2 linked regions of the Teredinibacter purpureus genome follow. The protein of the gene in region 2 binds, or shares a complex with, the protein of the main gene of each other region. Links are inferred from orthologs where the notes say so. Each region holds a gene or a part of one and is shown on either strand. Other genes may lie near its edges. The genes, in order: accD and accC.

The links.
Region 1: the proteins of accC (region 2) and accD are in contact, whole or in part, in a solved structure (PDB 8UXZ), measured with the Escherichia coli proteins. The link is inferred for Teredinibacter purpureus from one-to-one orthologs.

Annotation. Positions count from the first base shown.
Region 1 is NZ_CP060092.1:3,068,127-3,078,905, forward strand. Bases 7,941-10,779 are described here. They hold accD (acetyl-CoA carboxylase, carboxyltransferase subunit beta), read left to right. Parts: upstream 7,941-8,847; coding sequence 8,848-9,711; downstream 9,712-10,779. Other genes in these bases: trpB (tryptophan synthase subunit beta), read left to right, coding at 7,941-8,003; trpA (tryptophan synthase subunit alpha), read left to right, coding at 8,019-8,828; H5647_RS13555 (bifunctional folylpolyglutamate synthase/dihydrofolate synthase), read left to right, coding at 9,758-10,779. Also shown: asd (aspartate-semialdehyde dehydrogenase), read left to right, coding at 1-918; H5647_RS13525 (FimV/HubP family polar landmark protein), read left to right, coding at 1,292-5,056; tRNA pseudouridine(38-40) synthase TruA, read left to right, coding at 5,145-6,020; H5647_RS13535 (phosphoribosylanthranilate isomerase), read left to right, coding at 6,152-6,778; more of trpB, read left to right, coding at 6,771-7,940.
Region 2 is NZ_CP060092.1:2,200,751-2,212,936, forward strand. The notes cover bases 3,823-6,699. They hold accC (acetyl-CoA carboxylase biotin carboxylase subunit), read right to left. Parts: upstream 5,993-6,699; coding sequence 4,652-5,992; downstream 3,823-4,651. Other genes in these bases: prmA (50S ribosomal protein L11 methyltransferase), read right to left, coding at 3,823-4,579; accB (acetyl-CoA carboxylase biotin carboxyl carrier protein), read right to left, coding at 6,016-6,471; aroQ (type II 3-dehydroquinate dehydratase), read right to left, coding at 6,528-6,699. Outside these bases: purH (bifunctional phosphoribosylaminoimidazolecarboxamide formyltransferase/IMP cyclohydrolase), read right to left, coding at 1-340; DNA-binding transcriptional regulator Fis, read right to left, coding at 627-941; tRNA dihydrouridine synthase DusB, read right to left, coding at 938-1,933; H5647_RS09535 (DUF3426 domain-containing protein), read right to left, coding at 2,210-3,475; more of prmA, read right to left, coding at 3,680-3,822; more of aroQ, read right to left, coding at 6,700-6,971; H5647_RS09560 (protein-disulfide reductase DsbD family protein), read right to left, coding at 7,233-9,050; H5647_RS09565 (tetratricopeptide repeat protein), read left to right, coding at 9,293-10,018; H5647_RS09570 (bifunctional diguanylate cyclase/phosphodiesterase), read left to right, coding at 10,291-12,186. UniProt on the Escherichia coli protein: This protein is a component of the acetyl coenzyme A carboxylase complex; first, biotin carboxylase catalyzes the carboxylation of the carrier protein and then the transcarboxylase transfers the carboxyl group to form malonyl-CoA.

The sequences.
Region 1 (10,779 bases), 870 kb from region 2 along the record:
ACAATGGATGCGGTTATATCCTGCCAGGGTGGCGATTATACCGGTGCGGTTTTTTCGAAATTGCGTGAAGGTGGCTGGAAAGGCTATTGGATTGATGCAGCTTCATCCCTCCGTATGGATGACAGTGCGTTAATTATTCTTGACCCTGTGAACGATGACGTGATTCGAGAGGGGTTGGCTCGGGGTGTTAAAAACTATATAGGCGGAAATTGTACTGTTAGCTTAATGTTAATGGGATTGGGCGGTCTATTTCGAGAGGGTTTGGTCGAGTGGACATCAGCCATGACGTATCAAGCAGCGAGTGGTGCAGGCGCGCAGAACATGCGCGAGTTGATCACGCAAATGGGTGAAATTCGAGATTGCGTGGCAGATGACTTGGCTAATCCATCAGCTGCCATATTGGATATTGACCGTAAAGTGGTGTCGGCAATGCGTGACGGGTTAACGATAGATCGTTTCGGTGCGCCATTAGCGGGAAGCTTGTTGCCTTACATCGACGTACAGCGGGAAAACTTTCAGAGCAAGGAAGAGTGGAAGGCGGAAGTGGAGACCAATAAAATACTGGGTCGCTCAGGGAACCCGATTCCTATTGATGGTATTTGTGTGCGTGTTGGCGCGATGCGTTGCCATAGTCAGGCGCTGACGCTTAAATTAACTAAGGATGTGCCTTTAAGTGACATTGAGCAAATTATCGCAGCCGCCAATGATTGGGTAAACGTCATTCCTAACGATCGTGACCTTACCCTGCAGGAACTTACACCAACAAAGGTGACCGGTACTTTATCTATTCCGGTGGGGCGATTACGTAAGATGTCTATGGGGCCAAAATACCTTAGTGCATTTACGGTTGGCGATCAGTTACTCTGGGGGGCGGCAGAGCCGTTGCGCCGAATGCTGCGCATATTGCGTGAGCAATAACGATTAAAGAAATAGCATCTTCGTGGGTTCACTACGGGGATGTTTTCCCTCCTTTTATCTCTATAGCGCTACGCTTTAATCTAGCTCGATCAATGAGTGCGTTGGTAGTTGTATTGTCGCCTGATTAAAAAACGCCCATAAAATAGTGTCTTTGTTCAAAAATTACAGGTATTTAGCCGTCTTCTCGGGTCTTTTGCATGGGCAATAAGTTGAAAAAAAGCTATTTATAATGAATACTTACGACCAATACTGAAAGATTATTCGAGGTTATGGCGCTTCGGGTATGACCAAGGGTATGACTGGTTCGTGCGAGGGCCCTTTTGGGGGTTCATAGATACGCGCCAATCTGAATTATTAAAACAAGGGTTCTCCTATGGGTCATAGAATACTGGTTATGCTTTTGGCTGTTTCTGCAGTCGCATTACCGCAAGTTGTTTCTGCGTTGGGGTTGGGTGAAATCACAACAACGTCTGCACTGAATCAGCCACTCAAGGCCGAAATTAAGTTGCTACAGGTACGTGATCTCACAGAGCAAGAGATACTCGTCGGCCTTGCTTCGGCGAAAGACTTCGAGAGAGTGAAGGTCGACCGTCCTTATTTTTTAACGAACTTAAAATTTCAGGTTGAACTCAACGGGTCAGATGGCCCTGTCATATTGGTGACATCTCAAAAGCCAGTACGTGAACCTTTTATCAATTTTGTAATGCAAGCTCAGTGGCCAAGTGGCCGTCTACTGCGCGAGTATACTTTGCTGATGGATTTACCTGTTTTTGACGATAGGCCTGCGCAGTCAGTTGTTGCCGCTGAATCTCAACCGCGACAAAGACAGACATCATCCGCATCCGACACAAACCCAGCCGCGACGCAGCCGTCTAACTTCAACCCTCGTTCAGCATTTTCTGATGCACCTGAACGCCCCTTAGCTGTTCAGCAGCAAGTCCATTCCTCAATCCTTCAGGGTGGCGCAGCCAATCGTGACGATGTTTACGGGCCTGTTAAGCCAAATGATACTTTGTGGGATATTGCCAAGGAAGTTCGCCCAGATCGCAGTGTTTCAATTCAGCAAACTATGCTGGCCATACAGCGGTTGAATCCAAATGCATTTATTAATAACAATATTAACTTGTTACGAAAGGGGCAGATTTTACGGGTTCCTGACCAAGCGCAAATAATAGAATATTCAAAGCGCGAGGCTATTAGCGAAGTTGCGGTTCAAAACAATAGCTGGAGTGGAGACCCTAATGGAGGCTTTGGTCCTGCATCGGGTGCACAGCTTGAGGGTAGCCGCACCATTGGCGCCACTGATGCGCGCTCGGTGAATCGAGAAGGGCGTGTAAAGTTGACGTCTCCTGAAGATATAGACAGTAGTGTTGCTGGTCGTGGAGCGGGTTCTGGGTCTAGTAGCGCTGAAGCGTTGGAGAATGAGCTAGCAATTACGTTAGAGCAGCTTGATAAAAGCTCTCGTGAAAATATCGATTTAAAATCACGCATTGATGCACTCCAAGATCAGATCAAAACAATGGAGCGCATGATTGAGATCAGCAATGAAGATATGCGCGCATTGGAGCTTTCTGCTCAGCAAAACAGGCAGTCGCAGCAGCCTGACACCGCGCCTAACGCAGGAATAGAACCCACCCTACCGGAAGACGTAATCCAGGCGGAAAGCGGTGAGCCTGATGTGGCAGAAGTTACTGAAGATGTTCTGAGTGAGGAAGCTTTGAACGAAGAGCCTACGCTGGAGCCAACGGCTATACCCACGCCTAAAAAGGTTGTAGTAGCGTCTAGGCCGGTGGAAAAGACGTTTGTTGATCATTTACTTGATAACATTATTTTTATTGGCGCTGGATTGGCGGCCATTTTATTAGCTGCGTTCTTGTTTGTTCGTCATAGACAGTCTAACGAAGAATTGATAGACGACTCAGAAGACTTTATTGGACAAGCGCATACACCGTTCGATGACGTAGGTATTGAGGACGAAGAATTTACAGAGCCCTCCGATATCGATGATGTAAATCTATCTGAGTTTGATGAGGATGAGCCTGAGGTAGAAATAGAGCCTACTGAAGCGGATGATACTGCTGAAGCGCAAACTGAAGATGTTGTTGCAGAAGCGGATATATACATCGCTTACGGCAAACTGGATCAAGCCGAAGAAATGTTGCTTAAGGCTTTGGATCGTGATGCTTCAAATACTGATGTTCGTGTGAAATTGCTAGAAGTGTACTCTCAGCAACAAGACCCTGAAAAATTTGATCCACATTATGCCCAATTACTTTTCTCGAACGATGATTCGGCTAAGCAAAGAGGAGAGCAGTTACGCGAATCTATTGGCGGAGCGGCGCCTTTCGAGTCGAGTTTATATGATGCTGATGTATCAGCAAGTGCTCTGGTGGATGTTGATGTTGACTCAAATGATCAGGCCGAAATACCTGAAGAAGAGGTTTCTAACGATTTTGGTGAATTGACGCTTGAATTTGAAAGTACCGGTGATAATACCGGTTCAGAAATTGTTAGTGAGGCCGATGCACTCGAAGAAAGTCTTGATTTTGAATTGGATCTTGGCGGGGAGAATTCTTTAGATCAAGACGAGTTTGGGTTGGAGGCTCTTAGTGATGACGCCGTTGACCCACTTGACGACGGCTTAGCGCTAGAGTTGGATTTAAGTGAAATCGATGGTGATATTGACTTTGAAATTGAGGCGTCAGGCGACGACAGCATTGAAGTCGAATCTGATCTGGAATTCGATCTCTCTGACGATTTGGTCGAGGATGAGTTGAGCTTGGATCTCGATATCGATTCTACTGAAGTTAATGATGCAGACGACCTCTCTATTGACGAATTTGACTTAGAGTTCGATCTCGAATCTGCTTCTGAAGACATCATGGCGATTGATGATTCAGTGTCAGACGTTTCTAGTGCCGATCCGCTTGTGGTAGATGAGCTCGAATCTCTATCTGATCTCGAATCTTTATCCGAAATCGAAGTTCTATCTGAATTCGAACTAGATGAATCGGGTGCAGATGAATTACTCAGCTTTGAGGAAGCCTTGGAGGCAGATCTACCTGAAGATTCAGCCGCTTTTGAGGAGGCCTCTTTGGAGGAAAATACGTCAGAGCTAACATTAGAGTCTGGCGATGAGTTTGACGACTTTGATTTAGGTGATCTTGATCTTGATGGGTTGTCTACGGATGAGCCTGAAGATTTATCTGTGGTTACTGGTTTTGATTTAGAGGATGGTCTAGATGATGTTTCGCTAGAGTCAGAATTCGACGGTGAGCCTGTAGAAGAATTGCCAAACGAAGCACTTAATGACGATTTGTCTGCTGATATTGATAGTGATTTAAGTCTAGACGCTCTTGATGCAGAAATTGAAAGCTTGTCTGCAAATGACGAAGCTGACGAGCTTACTCTTGAAGATGATTTTTTAGATGTGCTTGAAGAGGGCTTAGATGATACTGATGGAGTGGCCTCGGATGTTGAGCTGGTAGCTGAGGGCAGTAACTCTTCAGAGGACTTATCGTTAACGAGTAGTTTAGATCTATCTGCACTTGACCAAGAGCTAGATGAGCTAACGTCGGGGCTTGGTGTCGAAGAAGCTGATATTGATAGCTTAGAATTGACGGCAGCGGATGATATGGATGAGCCTGTTGCCGGAGAAAAGCTTGCTCAGCCAACGGTAATGGAAGAGCCAGTAACAGATTTTGGTGATTTTGAAATTGAGCTCGAAGCTGATTTTGACGAAGATATTAATGGTGATGAACCGTTGGACCTATTAGTGTCTGGTGTTGATGATAGTGACAGTGCTCACGATGTTGGTGCCGAAACACTGGAAGAAGAATTGGTCGAAGAGGAAGATTATACTGGTGGCGAAGATACGTTATTTGATCAAGCTATCGCCGATATTCCTGATGCGGGTTTAGACTTCGATATACCCGAAATTAATCCGGAGTCTGACGATGACGATGATGACTTGGGCTTTTTGAGTGATAGTGACGAGACAGCAACTAAGCTAGATTTGGCTCGTGCCTATATTGATATGGGCGATGCAGATGGTGCTCGGGATATTCTCGATGAAATATTGAAAGAGGGTAACGCTCAGCAGAAACAAGAAGCTGAGAATCTGTTATCGCGCGTCTAGCGCGTTACGATTAGCCCGTTAGCTATAAAGCCCTGCCAATGCAGGGCTTTTTTATTCACCCGTTATACTGCAGTCAGCTATTAGTCTCATGTCTTACGAACCGCGCAATACATATATACGTAATGTTGAAATTAAAACGGGAATGCTGTTTCCAGACGGAATGTCGCGTATAGCGCTCGGCATTGAGTATTCAGGTTCTGGCTTGAACGGCTTTCAAAAGCAAACGAGCACGCAGAACACAGTGCAACACCATATTGAATCAGCGTTAAGTTATGTTGCCGATGAGCCTGTTACGCTTGTGTGTGCAGGAAGAACGGATGCTGGTGTTCATGCAAGTGGTCAAGTTGTCCATTTCGATACACTGGCAATTAGGCCCTCGAAGGCGTGGGTTCAGGGCGCAAATGCGCGTTTGCCAAGCGGCATTCGTATTCATTGGGCTCAAGCGGTAGATTCGAGTTTTCATGCTCGGTTTAGTGCACAGGCACGTCGTTACCGCTATGTTATTCATGCCGCGCCGGTGCGATCGGCTGTTATGGGCACTCAAGTGACTTGGACTGGGGATGCGCTCGATTTGCCTGCAATGCAAAGTTGCGTTACTGCGTTATTGGGTGTTCACGATTTTAGCGCGTTTCGTGCTTCTCAGTGTCAAGCGCGAAGCCCTATACGAGAGATGCAGCGTATAGGGCTGTACGAAGTCGGCCAGTTTATTGTTTTGGATATAACAGCAAACGCCTTTTTACATCATATGGTTCGCAATATAGTCGGTGCTGTGCTGGATATAGGGCGTGGGAGGCGGCCTGTCGATTGGTTGGCGACCCTGCTAAAAGGGCGTGATCGCACTTTATCTGCGGCTACAGCGCCACCACACGGCCTCTACCTAGTGACCGTTGATTATCCTGTAAATTTTGGGTTGCCTAATAGTGAAATAGGGCCTTCATTTCTGGCTCCCAAGCTAGAACGCTGAACTTATTCGTCGTTAACAGCAAACCAGATTTATCAATTCTCTCCAAAGTGCTTGGTTTTCTGGTACCATTTCGCGTTTTTTAGGTATTTGAATTCTCTGGAGAGACTTACACAGAGGAACGAGGAATCAGTGTGCGTATAAAAGTGTGTGGTATTACGAACGTAAGCGATGCGCGTGTAGCGGTAGAAGCCGGTGTAGATGCCATCGGCTTAGTCTTCTATGAACCCAGCCCTCGTAATATTGCCGATTTAGACGTTGCACAAGAAATAGCGTTGTCAGTTGGTCCTTTCGTGACGGTTGTTGCATTGTTTGTGAATCCTACAGTTGCATTTGTTCAACGCATACTTAAAAACGTACCTCTACATATTTTACAATTCCATGGTGATGAAGAAGCTGAGTTTTGTAAGCAATTTAATCGTCCATATATGAAAGCGCTGCGTATGAAAGAGGGCGTAGATGTTAATGCCCAGGTGGCACAATACCCGTGCGCAACCGGTATATTGTTAGATGCTTATAAGAAAGGGGTGCCCGGCGGTACAGGGGAAACCTTTGATTGGGCGCGAGTACCTGAGAAACCTTTAGCACCAATAGTTTTGGCTGGTGGCTTAACGCCAAACAATATTGCAAAGGCGGTGTTGTCCGTAGGTGTTTATGGTGTAGACGTAAGTGGCGGGGTTGAGTTGTCACCCGGCGTAAAAGATAAAAACAAAATTAAAGCGTTTGTAGATAATGCGAAGGTGGAGCGATTAAGTGAGTAGTAAAGTGGATAGTGATAGCGCAAAAATTGATTATTCAGCAGTCCCAGACGACAACGGACATTTCGGCATATTTGGCGGCAAATTTGTATCAGAAACACTGATGCATGCGTTGGATGACTTGGATTCACTCTATAAACGCGTAAAAGATACTCCAGAGTTCCAGCAGGAATTTGACTACGATCTAGCGCACTATGTTGGTCGCCCGTCACCGTTGTATTTTGCAGAGCAATTAACGAAAGCGGTCGGTGGCGCGAAGATCTACCTTAAGCGCGAAGATTTGAATCACACGGGCGCGCACAAGGTTAATAATACAATCGGTCAAGCTTTGTTAGCTAAATATACCGGTAAAACTCGCGTAATTGCGGAAACCGGTGCGGGACAGCACGGTGTGGCGACCGCAACGGTAGCTGCTCGCTTGGGCTTGAAATGCGTAGTGTATATGGGCGCGGAAGATGTCCAGCGCCAGGCGCTGAATGTCTACCGCATGAAATTATTAGGTGCGGAAGTGGTTCCTGTCACGTCAGGGTCTAAGACACTCAAAGATGCTATGAATGAGGCGATGCGAGATTGGGTTACCAATGTCGACGATACGTTTTATATTATTGGAACAGTCGCCGGGCCTCATCCTTACCCACAATTAGTTCGTGATTTTCAGTGTGTGATCGGTCGTGAAGCACGGCAGCAAAGTTTGACGCAAACGGGCAAACTACCCGATGCCTTGGTGGCTTGCGTGGGTGGAGGATCAAATGCAATTGGCTTGTTCCACCCTTTTCTTGAAGATGAAAGCGTCAAAATGTACGGCGTAGAAGCTGGTGGTTTAGGGGTTGAAACAGGTAAGCATGCCGCTCCATTAAACGATGGTATCCCTGGCATTTTACACGGTAATCGCACGTATCTAATGGAAGATGAAAACGGTCAGATTATTGAAACCCATTCGGTTTCAGCAGGGTTGGATTACCCTGGTGTAGGGCCTGAACATTCGTGGTTGAAGGATATTGGCCGCGTTGACTACGTGGCTATCAATGATGATGAGGCGATGAATGCTTTCCGCCGATTAACGAAAGTAGAAGGTATAATGCCCGCGTTGGAGTCAAGTCATGCCGTTGCATATGCAGAAAAACTCGCGAAGAAAATGGATAAAGACGAAATGATTATTGTTAATCTTTCGGGGCGAGGCGATAAAGATATTCTCACCGTTGCGGAAATCGACGGCATTACATTATAAGAGCGAGGAGCCTTAGTGAATAGAATTACAGTACGCCTGTCTGCCTGTAAAGCAGAAGGGAAAAAAGCGCTGGTTAGTTATATCGTTCACGGTGACCCTGTTGCTGATGCAACGTTACCCGCTATGCATGCTCTAGTTAAAAGTGGTACCGATATTATCGAGTTGGGTGTGCCTTTTTCCGACCCTATGGCTGAGGGGCCGGTGATACAGAAAGGGCATGAGCGAGCACTGGCCAATGGCGCTAGCCTTACCAGCGCCATCAAGTTAGTGAGAGAATTTCGTAGCACAAACAGTGATACACCGGTTGTGCTTATGGGTTACGCCAATCCAATCGAGCGCATGGGTTATAGCGTGTTAGCAAAAACCGCATCTGAAGCCGGAGTTGATGGCGTATTGACGGTTGACTTGCCTCCAGAAGAGGCGGGCCCATTCACTGAAGAGCTCAAATCTGTGGGTATGGAGAATATATTCCTCATTGCCCCTACTACTACCGAAAAACGTGTTCAGCAAATTACGAGTCTTGCCGGTGGTTTTATTTATTACGTGTCATTAAAAGGCGTAACTGGTGCAGGCCATTTAGACATTCAGTCAGTTGAAGATAAATTGCAATTGATACGAACCCATACTAAGTTGCCCGTGTTAGTGGGGTTTGGGATAAAAGATAAAATAACGGCCAAAGCTATTGGTGCAGTTGCAGATGGCGTTGTTGTAGGCAGCGTTTATGTAGAGGCTATGGGAGGAGCCTCACAACAGAGTGTCAGTGAGATATGCGATACTCTTTCAGCAATTGTTCAACCCATTCGTCAAGGATTGGACGAGCTATAACCTTTGAGAATTTTGAGTTATGAGTTGGCTAGAAAAAATTGTATCGTCAAGTGTTCGTTCTTCTGCTTCGCGTAGTGCTAGTAAAGTACCAGAAGGGTTGTGGAAAAAGTGTACAAAATGTTCCGCTGTTTTGTACCGTCCCGAACTGGAAAAAAACCTAGACGTATGTCCTAAATGTGATCATCACATGCGCATAGGTGCACGTCGTCGGTTGGATATTTTTTTAGATGAAGAGGGTAGGGAGGAACTCGCGACAGAGGTGTTACCTGTCGATAGGTTAAAGTTTAAAGATGTTAAAAAATACCGTGATCGTTTGACGACGGCTCAGAAGAATACGGGTGAAAAAGATGCGCTCGTGGCGATGAAGGGCACGTTAACGTCTATGCCAGTGGTTGCTAGCGCTTTTGAATTCGCGTTTCATGGCGGTTCTATGGGCTATGCTGTTGGTGAAAAATTCACTCGGGCTGCGCAGGTTGCATTAGAAGAGCGTATTCCTTACATTTGTTTTTCTGCAACGGGTGGTGCACGCATGCAGGAAGCCTTAATTTCTCTTATGCAAATGGCAAAAACCAGCGCTGTGATCGAGAAGTTAAAGATGGAGGGTATTCCCTTTATTTCAGTTATGACCGATCCGGTTTATGGTGGGGTATCGGCTAGCTTAGCGTTGTTAGGAGACATAAATGCAGCTGAGCCCGGAGCGAGAGCGGGCTTTGCAGGCCCTGCTATTATCGAGCAAACTATTCGTCAGAAATTACCGAAAGGTTTTCAGCGGAGCGAATTTTTGTTAGAGCACGGCGCGATAGATATGATTTTACATCGTAATCAAATGCGCGATCGCTTAGGCTCCATTCTGGCTAAATTGACACATCAGTCAGCGTGTTAACGTGGGCCGAGATCTTGTCCAATTGACCGTAACAATGTGATTCTGTGTGAATTCACAATCTCAGCATAATCCAGATTCTGTACCACGTTATTCAACCCTAGCGGATTGGCTAGCGTGGATGGAGTCTTTGCATCCCTCGGAAATTGATTTAGGATTGGTTCGAATCTCTGACGTAGCCAAGCGGCTCGGTTTTGCTTCGTTAGTGGGAGAGGGGCCGCGTACGGGCAACGGGCTAAAAATAGTCACGGTTGCGGGTACTAACGGCAAAGGGTCCTGCGTTTTTGCCATGGAGTCGTTACTTCGTGCAGAAAATAAAACCGTTGGTAGTTTTTGTTCTCCGCATTTTCTTTATTACAATGAAAGAATAAAGGTGAACGGCGTAGCCGTAGCCGATGACGTAATATGTTCAGCGTTTTCTGCGATAGATAAAGCTAGGCAAGATACAAGTTTGACCTATTTTGAATTTGGCGCTCTAGCGGCGATATTAATCTTCTGGGAATCTAACCTGGATTATTGGCTGCTAGAAGTCGGGCTTGGTGGGCGTTTAGATGCGGTTAATATTCTAACGCCGGATATTGCAGTCGTGACATCAATTGCCTTAGATCATGAAAAATGGTTGGGGAATACCAGAGAGGCGATTGCGTTAGAAAAAGCGGGAATATTACGAGAGGGGATTCCGTTTGTTTGTTCGGAGCTAGACGCTCCACGCTCCTTGCTTGATCGAGCTAAGCATTACAACGTGCGTCTGTTCCAATTGGGTGATCATTTCAGGGTTTCGAAAAACCACCATACTTCTATCGAGTTGTATGTGAGTGGTAACAGTGAGCCTATAACTGTCGAAGAGCCGCTTTTACCACTTCCAAGTATGGCGGCCGCATGCCAAGTGGTAGGGCTGCTGGGTTACCCATTAACGGATAGTGCTGGGCAATGTCTTTCTGGTCTCACGCTGACCGGGCGTTTTAGTCGTCACGCGCGGGCGGCGGGTAAAGGGTTGATTCTTGATGTTGCTCATAACCCAGCCGCAACGACCCTACTATCGGCTCGCTTAAACCAATATTTTGGCAGAGA
Region 2 (12,186 bases):
TTTGTTCAAAGGGGTATAGGTTAACGACAACCATATCAATTGGGTTGATGCCGTGTTTGGCCATTACGCTATCGTCTATGCCGCGACGGGCGAGAATTCCACCGTGAACTTTGGGGTGTAGAGTTTTCACTCTGCCGCTCATCATTTCGGGGAAACCGGTGTAGTCGGAAATTTCGATAGCCGGAATTTTATTCTCGCAGAGCAGTTTGTAGGTGCCGCCAGTAGACAGTATTTCTACACCTTGTGCGTTAAGCGATTGGGCAAATTCTACAATGCCTGTTTTATCCGACACGCTGATAAGGGCGCGTTTTATGGTTACAAGTTCAGACGGGTTGGTCATGAGTGAGTGCGATCCTGTGATGGGGATTTAACGTTTTACACAACGCGATTGATTAGCCACAAGTGTGGTAGGCCATAGGGTGTTATACCGGTTTACTTGAGCCGCTAATTAAAAAGCGTTGGAATTGAGTTATGTCTTACAACAGCATAGACATTAAAACGGTACGGGTTCGCGAGGTGCGAAATAGGTCGTTACGTTGTGAATGTCGTACGGTATACAAGGCCAGTAGAAACTGGCCTTTTTGGTCGAGCATAATGGTTGTGCTAGTGGTGTTGGTTCGTCAAAATTAAAGCAGGCCGTATTGCTTTAATTTTTTACGCAATGTGCCACGGTTAAGGCCAAGCACGTGCGCTGCACGCGTTTGGTTGTGGCGGGTGTATTTCATTACAACTTCTAACATTGGCGCTTCAACTTCTGCCAATACCATGTCGTAAACATCGCTCACATCTTGACCGTCAAGATGCTGGAAGTAGTTAGATACGGCTTTCTCTACACTATCCCTTAATGAAGGCTCTTGTATGCTGTTGTACTGCTCGCCATTCGCTGGTTGAGTAGTAAATTCTCGCGCGCCTTCTCTTAGAAGCGTATCCGCTGTGTTCATGCTGCATTTTCCTCGTAAGTTGCAGGCCTGTGGTGAAAAAATTCGGCCACGGCCTCAAGTTGTGATGGTAACGTGTCTAGTTGGTTAAATTTCTGAAGGAACGGTTGCGCGCCGGTTAGGCTTTCGAGATACCAACGGGTATGTTTTCGCGCAATGCGTGCCCCTTTGATATCACCATAGAACGCAGTGAGTTCTTTCAGGTGCCACTCCAGTGTTTGTTGTATTTGTTGTTCACGAGGCTTGGCGCAGAGTGTCCCCTGTTGCAGGTAGTGCTCTGTTTGCTCAAAAATCCAGGGATTGCCCAGTGCACGACGGCCGATCATTACCGCTGCAGCGCCGGTGTGCTCGAGCACACGTTTTGCTTTTTGCGGGCTGTCGATGTCGCCGTTGGCAATTACCGGTAGAGCAACGCTGGTTACAATAGCGGCAATGGTGTCGTATTCAGCATTACCGTTAAAGCGACAAGCGCGGGTGCGGCCATGAATGGCCAGCGCCTGTATTCCGCTATCTTCCGCGATACGGGCAATTTTGATTCCGTTACGGTTGGAGGGTTCCCAGCCGGTCCGGGTTTTTAGCGTTACAGGGACGCTCACACTGTTAACGACGGTTGTCAGAATCTCGGCAACTAAAGCTTCATTTTGCAATAGCGCTGAGCCTGCCAGTTTTTTACAAACCTTTTTCGCGGGACACCCCATATTAATATCAATAATGTGGGCGCCATGCGCGACGGCTTGTTGCGCAGCATCGGCCATCATATGAGGGTCGCTACCGGCAATTTGAATACTGATTGGAGACTGTTCTTGTTGTTGTCCGGCAAGACGTGAGCGGGTTTTGTTGCTCTGCCAGAGCCGGGTATCACTTGTGATCATTTCGGACGTGGTTAAACCCGCACCGTGTGTACGGCACAGACGGCGAAAGGGAGCATCGGTGACGCCAGCCATAGGGGCTAGCAGGATGCGGCTTTCAATTGTATGTGGTCCAATTTGAAACAAACGATTCTTCCCCAAGAATTGCTTGCAGTTACATCTAAGTACTGGATGAAGTACTTTGGCTGCGCGCTGCGATAGGTATCCAACAGAATTTCTCAGCGACATAACTCGTTGTGGGTCGAGAGGAAAGAGTACAACGAGTGGCGCACAAATCACTTTATTTGGCGGCAATGGCGCCGCCGAAAAAGGGTGGCTATCATACCCGTTGTTGAGAGTATTGGGAATGCACAATTTGACCGTTTTGATCAAAAAACTAGCAGTTTTTGAAGGTTTATAGCCTTAATTTGCGATGGCTATACGGTAGCCGACGGCGGAGGGCCCTGGGTCGACGATTTCAAGTGCAATATGAATGGGTTGGCGGCTGGGCATACTGTTCTTACCGGCCATTTCACCACCGAGGTATTCGGCGGGTTCGAAGCGGCGAGCCGCTATGGCATTGTCTTGCATGTCGGTAAACACTAAGTCGAGCGCAGGGAAGCTTTGAGGATAAGGCGCTGCGTTTTGCAAAACGGCGTCTACGACGAGGGCGCCACTTTGGCTGGGGTGGCTACGCACTACCAAATTTACGGCATGAATGGCGGTGCGATCATGGAGCGGCGCAAGTGTGCAGTTGAGATACTCACAGGCGTGGGCGTAGTAACTACGGTACGGTTCGATGCGGTTCAGGGTGTCAAATTGCAGCCATGCGACTTGTGCAAATAACGCGGTGGCCATTAGGGCAATAAGGGGGAACCACAGTATTTTCGATTCCAGGAATGAGCGGCTTTTCTTGTAGGAGAGTTCTACAGGCTCGGGTTCTATCGCGTGAAGAAATTGTTTCTGAGAGGTTTGCCGTGTTTCGTAGTCGGGTTCGGCAAAGGCTTCGAGCTCGGCTAAAGAGGGTTCTGGGGCCGAGAATATGGAGTCGTGCGACTCCGTTGGGGCTGGGTTTTCGTTTTCGTTGGTTGTTGGTTCATTGTAGTGGTGGATGTCTTCTACAAAATCTGATGATGGGTGTTCGGAGTATTGGGTTTGGTCGTGCTCGGGAGCGACAGGGGCTTGTTCTGGCGTAAGGTGTTTGTTGTTGTCGGTTTCGAGCAGGTCTAAGGCCCAGGATTCGTCTGATGTTGGCGCGTCATCGTCTTCGTCGTTGACGGGATCTCGCTCGAATAAGTTGGATTCCCGCGAGCCAACGGTTTTGCTGTAGAGAATATTGTCATTGAAGTCGGCATCGTAAGCACCTTGGTCGGTGTCACCTTCGCCCAGGGGCATGTCATCACTAATGAGGAGGTTATCGTCTTCGTCAGGAGTCGTGATAGCCGGAGGGGGCGTTTTAGTGTTTGCGGTTGCTGTGTGACGCATGCGAGGCGGCGGCGATGCTTTTTTCGGTTGTGCTTTTGCGGCGCTTTTAGCGGGGGCAGTAGCTTGTTTTACGAGAAATTGTCGAGCATTGAATATATTCAGGCACGAGCCACATCGCACAGCACCTTTTGCGGACTTTAAGTGCGCTTCGGTAATGCGAAAGGATGTGTGGCATTTGGGACAGCGGGTTATCGTGTCTGTCATTCTTGGTGTGGCTCTTCTCTAGCAGTGTGTTTCTGCGCGGTCGCGCGGCTAACGTTCTAGAATCTTCATTAAGTTTAGCCGCTAATGCGTTATCAATTCTCACTTTATGTGCAGTTTATACGCAAGTTGCTCAAGCGTAAATTGGGATAGCAAGCATTTGTGAGTCAAATGGCGTATAAATCACTTTATTTTGTTCGCGCAAGCTTACTTTGAGGAGCGGGCAGTGCCTGTTATGCAAATCCACTCGTCTTTTACTCGAATCTCGTCGATCTCTATAGCGGTTTCGTAAGCTTGAACGATAGCGTCACGCTGAGTGTTAAGTACGCCGGATAAGCATAGTTTGCCTCCAGGTTTTAGAAGTGCGCACAATGTGGGCGCTAATTCTACTAGCGGGCCAGCGAGTATATTGGCTAGAACAACATCGACAGTGTCTGTTGGGCAGTTAGCCGGGAAAAACACAGGAAAGCGTTCGGGTTCCAGTGCATTGCGTGCGGCATTGTCGCGTGTTGCGAGTAAAGCTTGCGGGTCGATATCGGTTCCGGTTACGTGGGAGGCGCCCAAGAGTAATGCGGCAATGCCAAGTATGCCGGAGCCGCAGCCGTAATCGATGGCGGTTTTACACTCAATATTTTGTTCGGCGAGCCATTGCAGGCACAAAAAAGTTGTAGGGTGCGTGCCCGTACCAAAGGCTAGGCCGGGGTCGAGCATGAGGTTGACGGCATTTTGGTCGGGCGGGGGCGTCCAGCTCGGGCAAATCCAAAGGTTGTCGGCACACTGTATCGGGTGATAGTGGCTCATCCATTCCCGTTCCCAGTCTTTGTCTTCTAAAAGGTGCCAGTTGATGGTCGTTAATGTTTCGCCCGTTTCCTGAAAAAAGTAAGCGCTCACCTTTTCGCCGATATCAGCTGTATCAATGTCGGCCTCAAATAACCCTGTAATTCGAGTTTCGTGCCAGAGTGGTGTTTCGCCCAATGCGGGTTCAAATATTGGCTGGTCGGCATTGTCTTCGAATGTCACGGCGAGAGAGCCGTTTTCGAGTAGGGTGGTTTCTAACAGGGGTGCGCGCTCGCGAGCGCTTTGGATACGCAATTGCAACCAAGGCATTTTGGTTTTCCTCAATTAAAAACACCGCAGCATAGAGGGCTGCGGTGTTTAAAGGACGGTAAAAAACGCAGGTTATAGACCCAGCTTTTTCTCGAGGTAGTGAATGTTTACACCGCCTTCAATAAAGGCTTCGTCACGGACAAGGTCTTTATGTAGGTCGGTGTTGGTGCGAATGCCACTAATAACCAGTTCGTCCAGCGCGCCTTCCATGCGTCGTAATGCGCTGCGACGATCTTCGGCGTGCGTAATTATTTTGGCAATCATGGAGTCGTAATACGGTGGAACGGTGTAGCCACTGTATAGGTGGGAATCTACGCGAACGCCTAGCCCGCCGGGCGGATGGAAGTTATCAACCAGCCCTGGCGATGGCATAAATGTTTTTGCGTCTTCGGCATTAATGCGACATTCAATGGCGTGGCCTGTTGCTTTGATGTCTTCTTGACGAAGGCTGAGTTTCTCGCCAGCACACACACGAATTTGTTCTTTAATAAGGTCTACGCCGGTGATCATTTCTGATACGGGGTGTTCGACCTGAATGCGCGTATTCATTTCAATGAAATAGAACCCGCCGTCTTCGTATAAGAACTCAAATGTGCCTGCGCCTTTGTAGCCAATATCGTTACAGGCTTTTACGCATGAATCGAATACCGCTTGTCGTGCCTCTTCGTTGATACCCGGTGCCGGTGCTTCTTCAATAACTTTCTGGTGACGTCGCTGCATTGAGCAGTCGCGGTCATACAGGTGCACGGTATTGCCTTGACCATCGGAGATAATTTGTACTTCGACGTGACGAGGGTTTTGCAGAAACTTTTCCATGTAGACGGTATCGTCGCCAAATGATGATTTGGCTTCGGTTTTCGTCACCTGAATAGAATTCCACAAGCTGGCTTCTGTGTGAACAACACGCATGCCGCGACCACCACCACCTGCAGCGGCTTTAATAATGACCGGGAAGCCAATTTTGCGTCCCATCATAATGCAAGCTTCGGCATCGTCTGGCAGCGGGCCATCTGAGCCGGGTACGGTGGGAACGCCGGCTTCTTTCATCGCTCGAATAGCCGCCACCTTGTCGCCCATTATGCGAATGGTTTCGGGGTCTGGGCCGATAAAGACAAAACCACTTTTTTGGACTTGTTCGGCAAAATCGGCATTTTCGGCCAGAAATCCATAGCCGGGGTGAACCGCTATAGCGTCTGTCACTTCCATCGCCGAGATAATGGCGGGAATATTAAGGTAGCTTTCCGTTGACGAGTTTGGGCCAATACAAACGGATTCGTCTGCTAGGCGTACGTGTTTAAGGTCGCGGTCGGCTTTTGAGTAAACCGCGACGGTGGTGATATCCAATTCGCGACATGCACGTAAAATACGCAGCGCAATTTCGCCTCTGTTGGCAATGAGGACCTTGTTAAACATAGTGTTTACCCTCTAATTGCGTATTAAGCGATAACCAATAAAGGCTGGTCGAACTCTACCGGTTCTCCATCTTCAACTAAAATGGCTTCGATTACGCCAGACTTGTCTGCTTCGATCTGGTTCATCATTTTCATCGCTTCTACGATACAAATAACATCACCCGTTTTAACCGATTGGCCTATCTCCATAAACGAAGGGGAACCGGGGCTTGGTGAACGGTAGAAGGTGCCAACCATGGGGGAGAGCACTTGGTGGCCGGTGGCTTCTGGAACGGCTACGGGGGCAGGCGCTGGAGCTGGCGCAGCAGCGGGTGGAGCAGCTGCCATTGGCGCTTGTTGGTACATCGGTTGCATTGGTACTGGGGCGTTATTTGAGCCTCGGCTAATGCGAACAGATTCTTCGCCTTCTTTAATTTCTAACTCTTCTACGTTGGATTCTTCTAACAGTTCAATCAGTTTCTTGATTTTGCGGATGTCCATAAGGGCCTCTCTGTAACAAGCGCGTTAATTGATAGGGTTAATTACTTGGAACATATTTAAGTGTTTTCCAAGTGTGAAAAAGCGGCCTGAAGGGCCAGTTCGTAGCTTTGTGCTCCGAAGCCGCAAATAACACCGTTGGCCAAATCTGAAAAATAGGAATGATGGCGAAACGGTTCGCGGTTAAATACGTTGGATAGGTGGCACTCAACAAAAGGAATGCGCACTGCGGCTAGTGCGTCGCGAAGGGCGACGCTCGTGTGGGTAAAGGCCGCTGGATTGATAACAATAAAATCGACGCCCTCGTTTTGCGCGTCGTGAATACGATCGATCAGTTCATATTCGGCGTTACTCTGCAAAGCGTGTAGATGGTGGCCTTTTTCAATGCACAGCGTGGTGAGGTGCTGGTTGATATCGGCGAGGGTGGTGCTGCCATAAACGTCTGGTTCGCGAGTGCCTAAAAGATTGAGGTTGGGGCCATGAAGAACCAATATTGTTGCCATGGGTTTGTCCACCAAGTTGCGCAATGAGAGAATTTAACGTGTTTGTCGTCAAAATTTTGTCGTCTATGAAGTCTGGTTCGAAAATGCTGCGAATTGTGCCGATATTGTAATACACAGCGGCTAACAAGCACACATTCGCGTAGCTGGAGGGATTTTGCCTAAATTGGCGCGGGATGTCTATCGTAAGATGAGAACTTGCTCACTTTCAGCGCAGATATCTCCATAATTAACGAAGATCATGAAAAAAAGCTTAGTTATTACTCAATTGCTTAAGGCTTTATTAAATGCATCGTTAAGAATGGAAGGGGTTAAGAATTGAGGCAAAATGGCCGGTTCGCTGCCTATTTTTGCCGGAAACATAAGGTAAAGGGGGATACCACTACGATTGTAGCGTTTGAGAGCGGTTGCTATCTCGTCATTGGGATTGGTCCAATCGGCTTTCATCAGGGTGATGTTTTGTTGTTGTGCGGCATTGAAGAAGGTATCGGAGTGAAAGGCGACGCGCTCATTAACTTTGCAGGTTATGCACCAATCTGCGGTGAAGTTTACAAATACGGGTTTACCTTCGGCTCTCAGTTGTTCCAGGCCTGCAAGGCTGAAAGGGGTCCATTGAGTGGAATGAGCTGTCGTTTGTGTTGCCTGCAAATGGCGTACACCCCAGGTGGTTTGTGCCGCGGTAAACAGGCTGGCTACGATGAGTACCCGTAACAGCAGTTTGTAAGCGGTTGAGCCGGGGGAAAAACGCGTTAACCAGAGGGCAAAACAGATGAGTAGGGCGCTAGAAAGTATTAGCGCTATACCGCTACTGCCCACTTGATGGCCTAGCACCCATAGAAGCCAAATGGCGGTTGCCAGTAAGGGGAAGGCGAGTACTTGCTTGAGAATGTCCATCCATGCGCCGGGCTGCGGCAGGTAGTTGGCGAGCTTGGGGCTATAGCTAAGTGCGAGAAAGGGAAGCGCCATGCCAAAACCAAGAGTGGCAAAAATAAGAAGTGCAACGGGAACGGATTGCGTTAGTGCCACGCCTAATGCTGTGGCCATAAAGGGAGCGGTGCAGGGGCTCGCAACCACTGCGGCTAGCACGCCGGTAAAAAAGGATGCGCGAACACCGCCGCCAGTTGTCAGGGATTGGCCTGCACCCATAAATTGAGTGCCGAGTTCGAACATGCCAAAAAGGTTTAGCCCCATCACTAAAAACAGGTAAATTAACGCAGCAACAAAGACGGGATGCTGAAGTTGGAACCCCCAGCCCAGCATTTCGCCGGCTTCACGCGCGACCAGAATGGTTGCGGCGGCCACAATAAAGGAGCCGACTACACCAACGGTATAGGCCCATCCGTGTTGGCGTTGCTGGTGGCCTGAATGCCCGCTTGAAGCAAAACTTAGCGCTTTAAGCGAGAGTACAGGGAAGACGCAAGGCATCAGGTTTAAAATTAAGCCCCCAAGTAGAGCACCGAGCAATATTGCGGGAAGAAATGTTGTGGCTGGTTCGCTTGTGGCCGCTAAGGGCATGGTTTGCAGTGAGCGAGTTGTTTTAGGGTTTGAAGGGGGTGTTGTTGTTAGTTGAGATTTATCATGTTCTGTAAAGCTGCCATCTGCCGCGAGGTAAAAGTATTGTCGACGAGGGGAATAACAAAGGCCTGCATCGGCGCAACCTTGCGAACTTATTTTGAGTTCGTAGGGTGGCGCAAAACTGGGTAGCGGGCTGCGTACGATTGTGGTGTTGTAATAAACCTCTAATTCTTTTGCGAAATATTCGTCGTATTTACGTTTTCCCGGTTCGAAATCCAGTGTTAATTTTTCGGCGTTTGTGCCATTGCTCACTTCGAGTTTGAACTGATGTTGGTACAAGTAGTAAGCGGGGGCAATATTCCATAACATCTCAAATTGATCGGAGCGGCGTTCCACCATGACTTGGTAGGCTTGATCGACCGGTAAAAATTCACTCTCGTTGCTGGCGACTCCAAAGTTATAATCTTCTGTATGAGCGTAGGTGCTCCACAGCAAGACAAGGAACCCTGCGAGTAGGAATGTGGGGGCAGTTTTACGTAATGATCGAAGCGCGTAAGAAAAAGTCATAATGTAAGGTTGGCGTGTGATTTTGCGTATGGAAGTACTAACAGGTAGTCTTCGTGCCGCATAGATGTCAGAAATGGTGGAGTTGCTTTAAGTTAAGCTTACGACAGTTGGCGTTACCAATAGTTCATCGTAAGCCTTTAGTGTACCGAACGCCGTTAGACTTTGCAGGGCAATGATCACATGCAGGTGTTTATAGTTAAGTGTGTATAGGGTATAGGGGTATGTCTGTGAGGGGGTCGAGGGTGCGATGCGTCATTTTAACGTGTGTATTGTTAGGTTGGTTATCGGGTTGTGGTGGTATTAAGGTTAAGGGTGATACTGAAAACGATCATATCGAGACGGTTGAGACAACAGTTGGGGCAAGTACGGTTCCGCTTGTGGGTTTAGAGCAACGTTTTCTCGCTAAAGCCGAAGCGGCGTTAGCGAAAGGACGTTTGACGTTTCCGGCTGAAGATAACGCGTACGACCGTTTTAAGGCAGTTTTAATAATAGACCCCAATAACGCTGCGGCGAGAGCGGGTTTGCAAGTGATTTTAATACAGTATGCCGAGAAAGTGCGTAAAGCTATGGCGGCGAGCCAGCCAGCCCAAGCGCGTAATTTATTGGCCGAGGCGGAATCGTATTACCCACAAAGCCGTTTGCTAGACAGCTTAACTAAAGAGCTGGTGGCTATTCAGCCAATAGCACGACGACAGTCGAGCCTTCCTGCTCACGAGGGGCGGGCGATTGAAACATTTAACGTGCCTGTCGAGTGGCTTAAAAGTGACAAGCAGGCCGTTTTGCCTCTGCTGGGTGGTATCGCCAGACGCATTGCTGTTACGCAAGAGTCAATTATGATTTATGCGCGTACAGATGCTGAAGGGCGTTGGATTTATAAGCATATTAAAAAGGAAGCTGCAGGGTATCGGGTTCGCGGCGATATTAGGCTTTCGAGTAAGGTTAAGATAGTGATACTCCCTCCCTTTTAGGGGAGGTTCTACATTCGACCATATTGGTATAGCCCTCTCCATCTGGCCCGTCTTCTCTTTCCCCCTTTTTCTCCTTCTCCTTCTCCCTTATGTCTTTCGACCACGGTAGGTTTGGGGGCTCCGTACTTTCTCTTCGCTGCACGAGATACTCGGAGTGCGATCAGTTTGATCGTGACTACAATTAAGTGTGCTGTTCTTTATACGCCATATTGGCCTTAAAGTTGTCCACCCTTTTCTTTGTCTTTCTTCCCCGCTTAGGGAGAGCCTTATTAATGAGCCTGTTTCGCAAGCTTGTGTTAAGCACGTCAATATTGATGTTTCTGATGTTGAGTGCGACGTTTGTTGTTGTTATGCATGCTGAGAGGCAGTTGTTGGCGCATCAGTTACGTGAAGATGCCTCCATCGCGGCATTAAATCTCGCCACGCGGTTACGGGGAGCGCTTGCCCCTGACGAGCGTGATCAGCGTGAACAGTGGGTTGACGAGCTCTTTCATGGTGGTGAATATCGGCGTGTTGTCTTCCATGACCTCGCTGACAATACCGCAATCTATAGAACCCATACCCTAGAAGGATTGGATACTCCTGAGTGGTTTGTTAATACATTCGCCTTAGCGGATGGGTTTGGCGCGGCGTCGGTGAAAGTTGTGGGTGCTGTTCAGGGGCGAGTCTTTGTGAGTAAGCACCCGGCTCGAGCTTATGCCACTTTGTGGTGGCATTTTTTGCTGAATATGTGGTTGTTTTTAGGTGTGGCCTTAATGGTCTATGCGCTGATTTTAGTCTTTGCTGCTTGGCATTTTCGTGGGCTTCGGCGTTTGCAGGGGCAGGCAAAGAATGTGCTTCGTGGAAATTATGGGCAAGTGATGGATATAACGTGTGCAAGTGATGTGAACACGTTAGCTGTGACGATTAATTGGTTGACGGCAAAGCTTCGAAATATTCTGAGCGAACAATTAATGATTAGCCAGTCGCTTCATACGGAGGCGCATTTGGACCCTCTGACGGGGCTTCCGAATCGTAATGCCTTCGAAGCGCAAATGCATGCCTGGGTAAGCGCCGACGGGGGTGGCCCAGGCGTATTGCTGTTGTTACATGTTGCGGGCGTCTACGAGCTAAACGATAGCCATGGGCGTGATGCCGGAGATAGCTTGTTGAGGCGTGTGGCTGAACTGATGCGCGACTCGTTAGCAACCTGGCCTGGGGGTTTTGCGTCTCGTCGAACGGGGTGTGATTTTGCTGTTTTCGTGCCAGGTATGGCGCAAGAAGAAGCGGCACATTGGTTGTCGGGTATTAAAGTCCGTGTGGAATCGATCGAGCTGGCAGTGAACTCTGAAATGGTTAATTTTTGGTTGGGGGCTGCAGCCTCTAGAGCCATAACCTCTATGGCAAAAATGCTAAGTGCAGCTGATGCGGCGCTGAGATTGGCAAGATCATCCGGTCGTACAGATTGGGCGGTATACCCCGTAGATGATCCTCTTATTGATGTTCGCCCTGCTGGAGAATGGCAGCAATTTTTAAAAAGAATGATCGAGCGGAAAGAGGTCTTGCTTCATTTTCAGCCAATGTATTCGAGGGCGCTAGAGCCTATGGGCTCTGAGGTGTTTTGTCGTGCAAATGACGAGGGCGAAATAGTGCCTGCCGGTGTGTTTTGGCCTTTGGCGGAGCGCTTTGGGCTGGTTCCAGCATTGGACCAATTGGTTTTGGAGGGCGCGATTCAGAGTTTGGCGAACAATTCTGAGCGTGTATTGAGCGTGAATGTTTCGTCTTTATCGGTTATCGACCCGCTTTTTATTCGCTGGTTAACGGGGTACCTATCACTTAACTCTGAAGTGTGTGATCGCCTGATCTTGGAATTTCATGAACGAGTGTTAACCTTAGCCGAGGTTGATTTTGAGCTGGTGCATGGGGTTCTAAGTGATTTAGGGGTAAAAATTGCGCTAGACCATTGTGGGATAACGCCAGAAACTCTTGGCCAGCTACAATTGCTAGAGCTAGCGTATATTAAAATTGACCGGCGCTTTATTGCTGGAATTGCTACCGATCAATGTAATCGGTTCTATATGCAAACATTGGTGCAGCTTGCGCACGCTTGTGATGTTAAGATTCTCGCAGATGGGGTAGAGAGTGATTCGGAGTGGGAAGCATTGCTTCGTTTACACGTTAATGGGGGG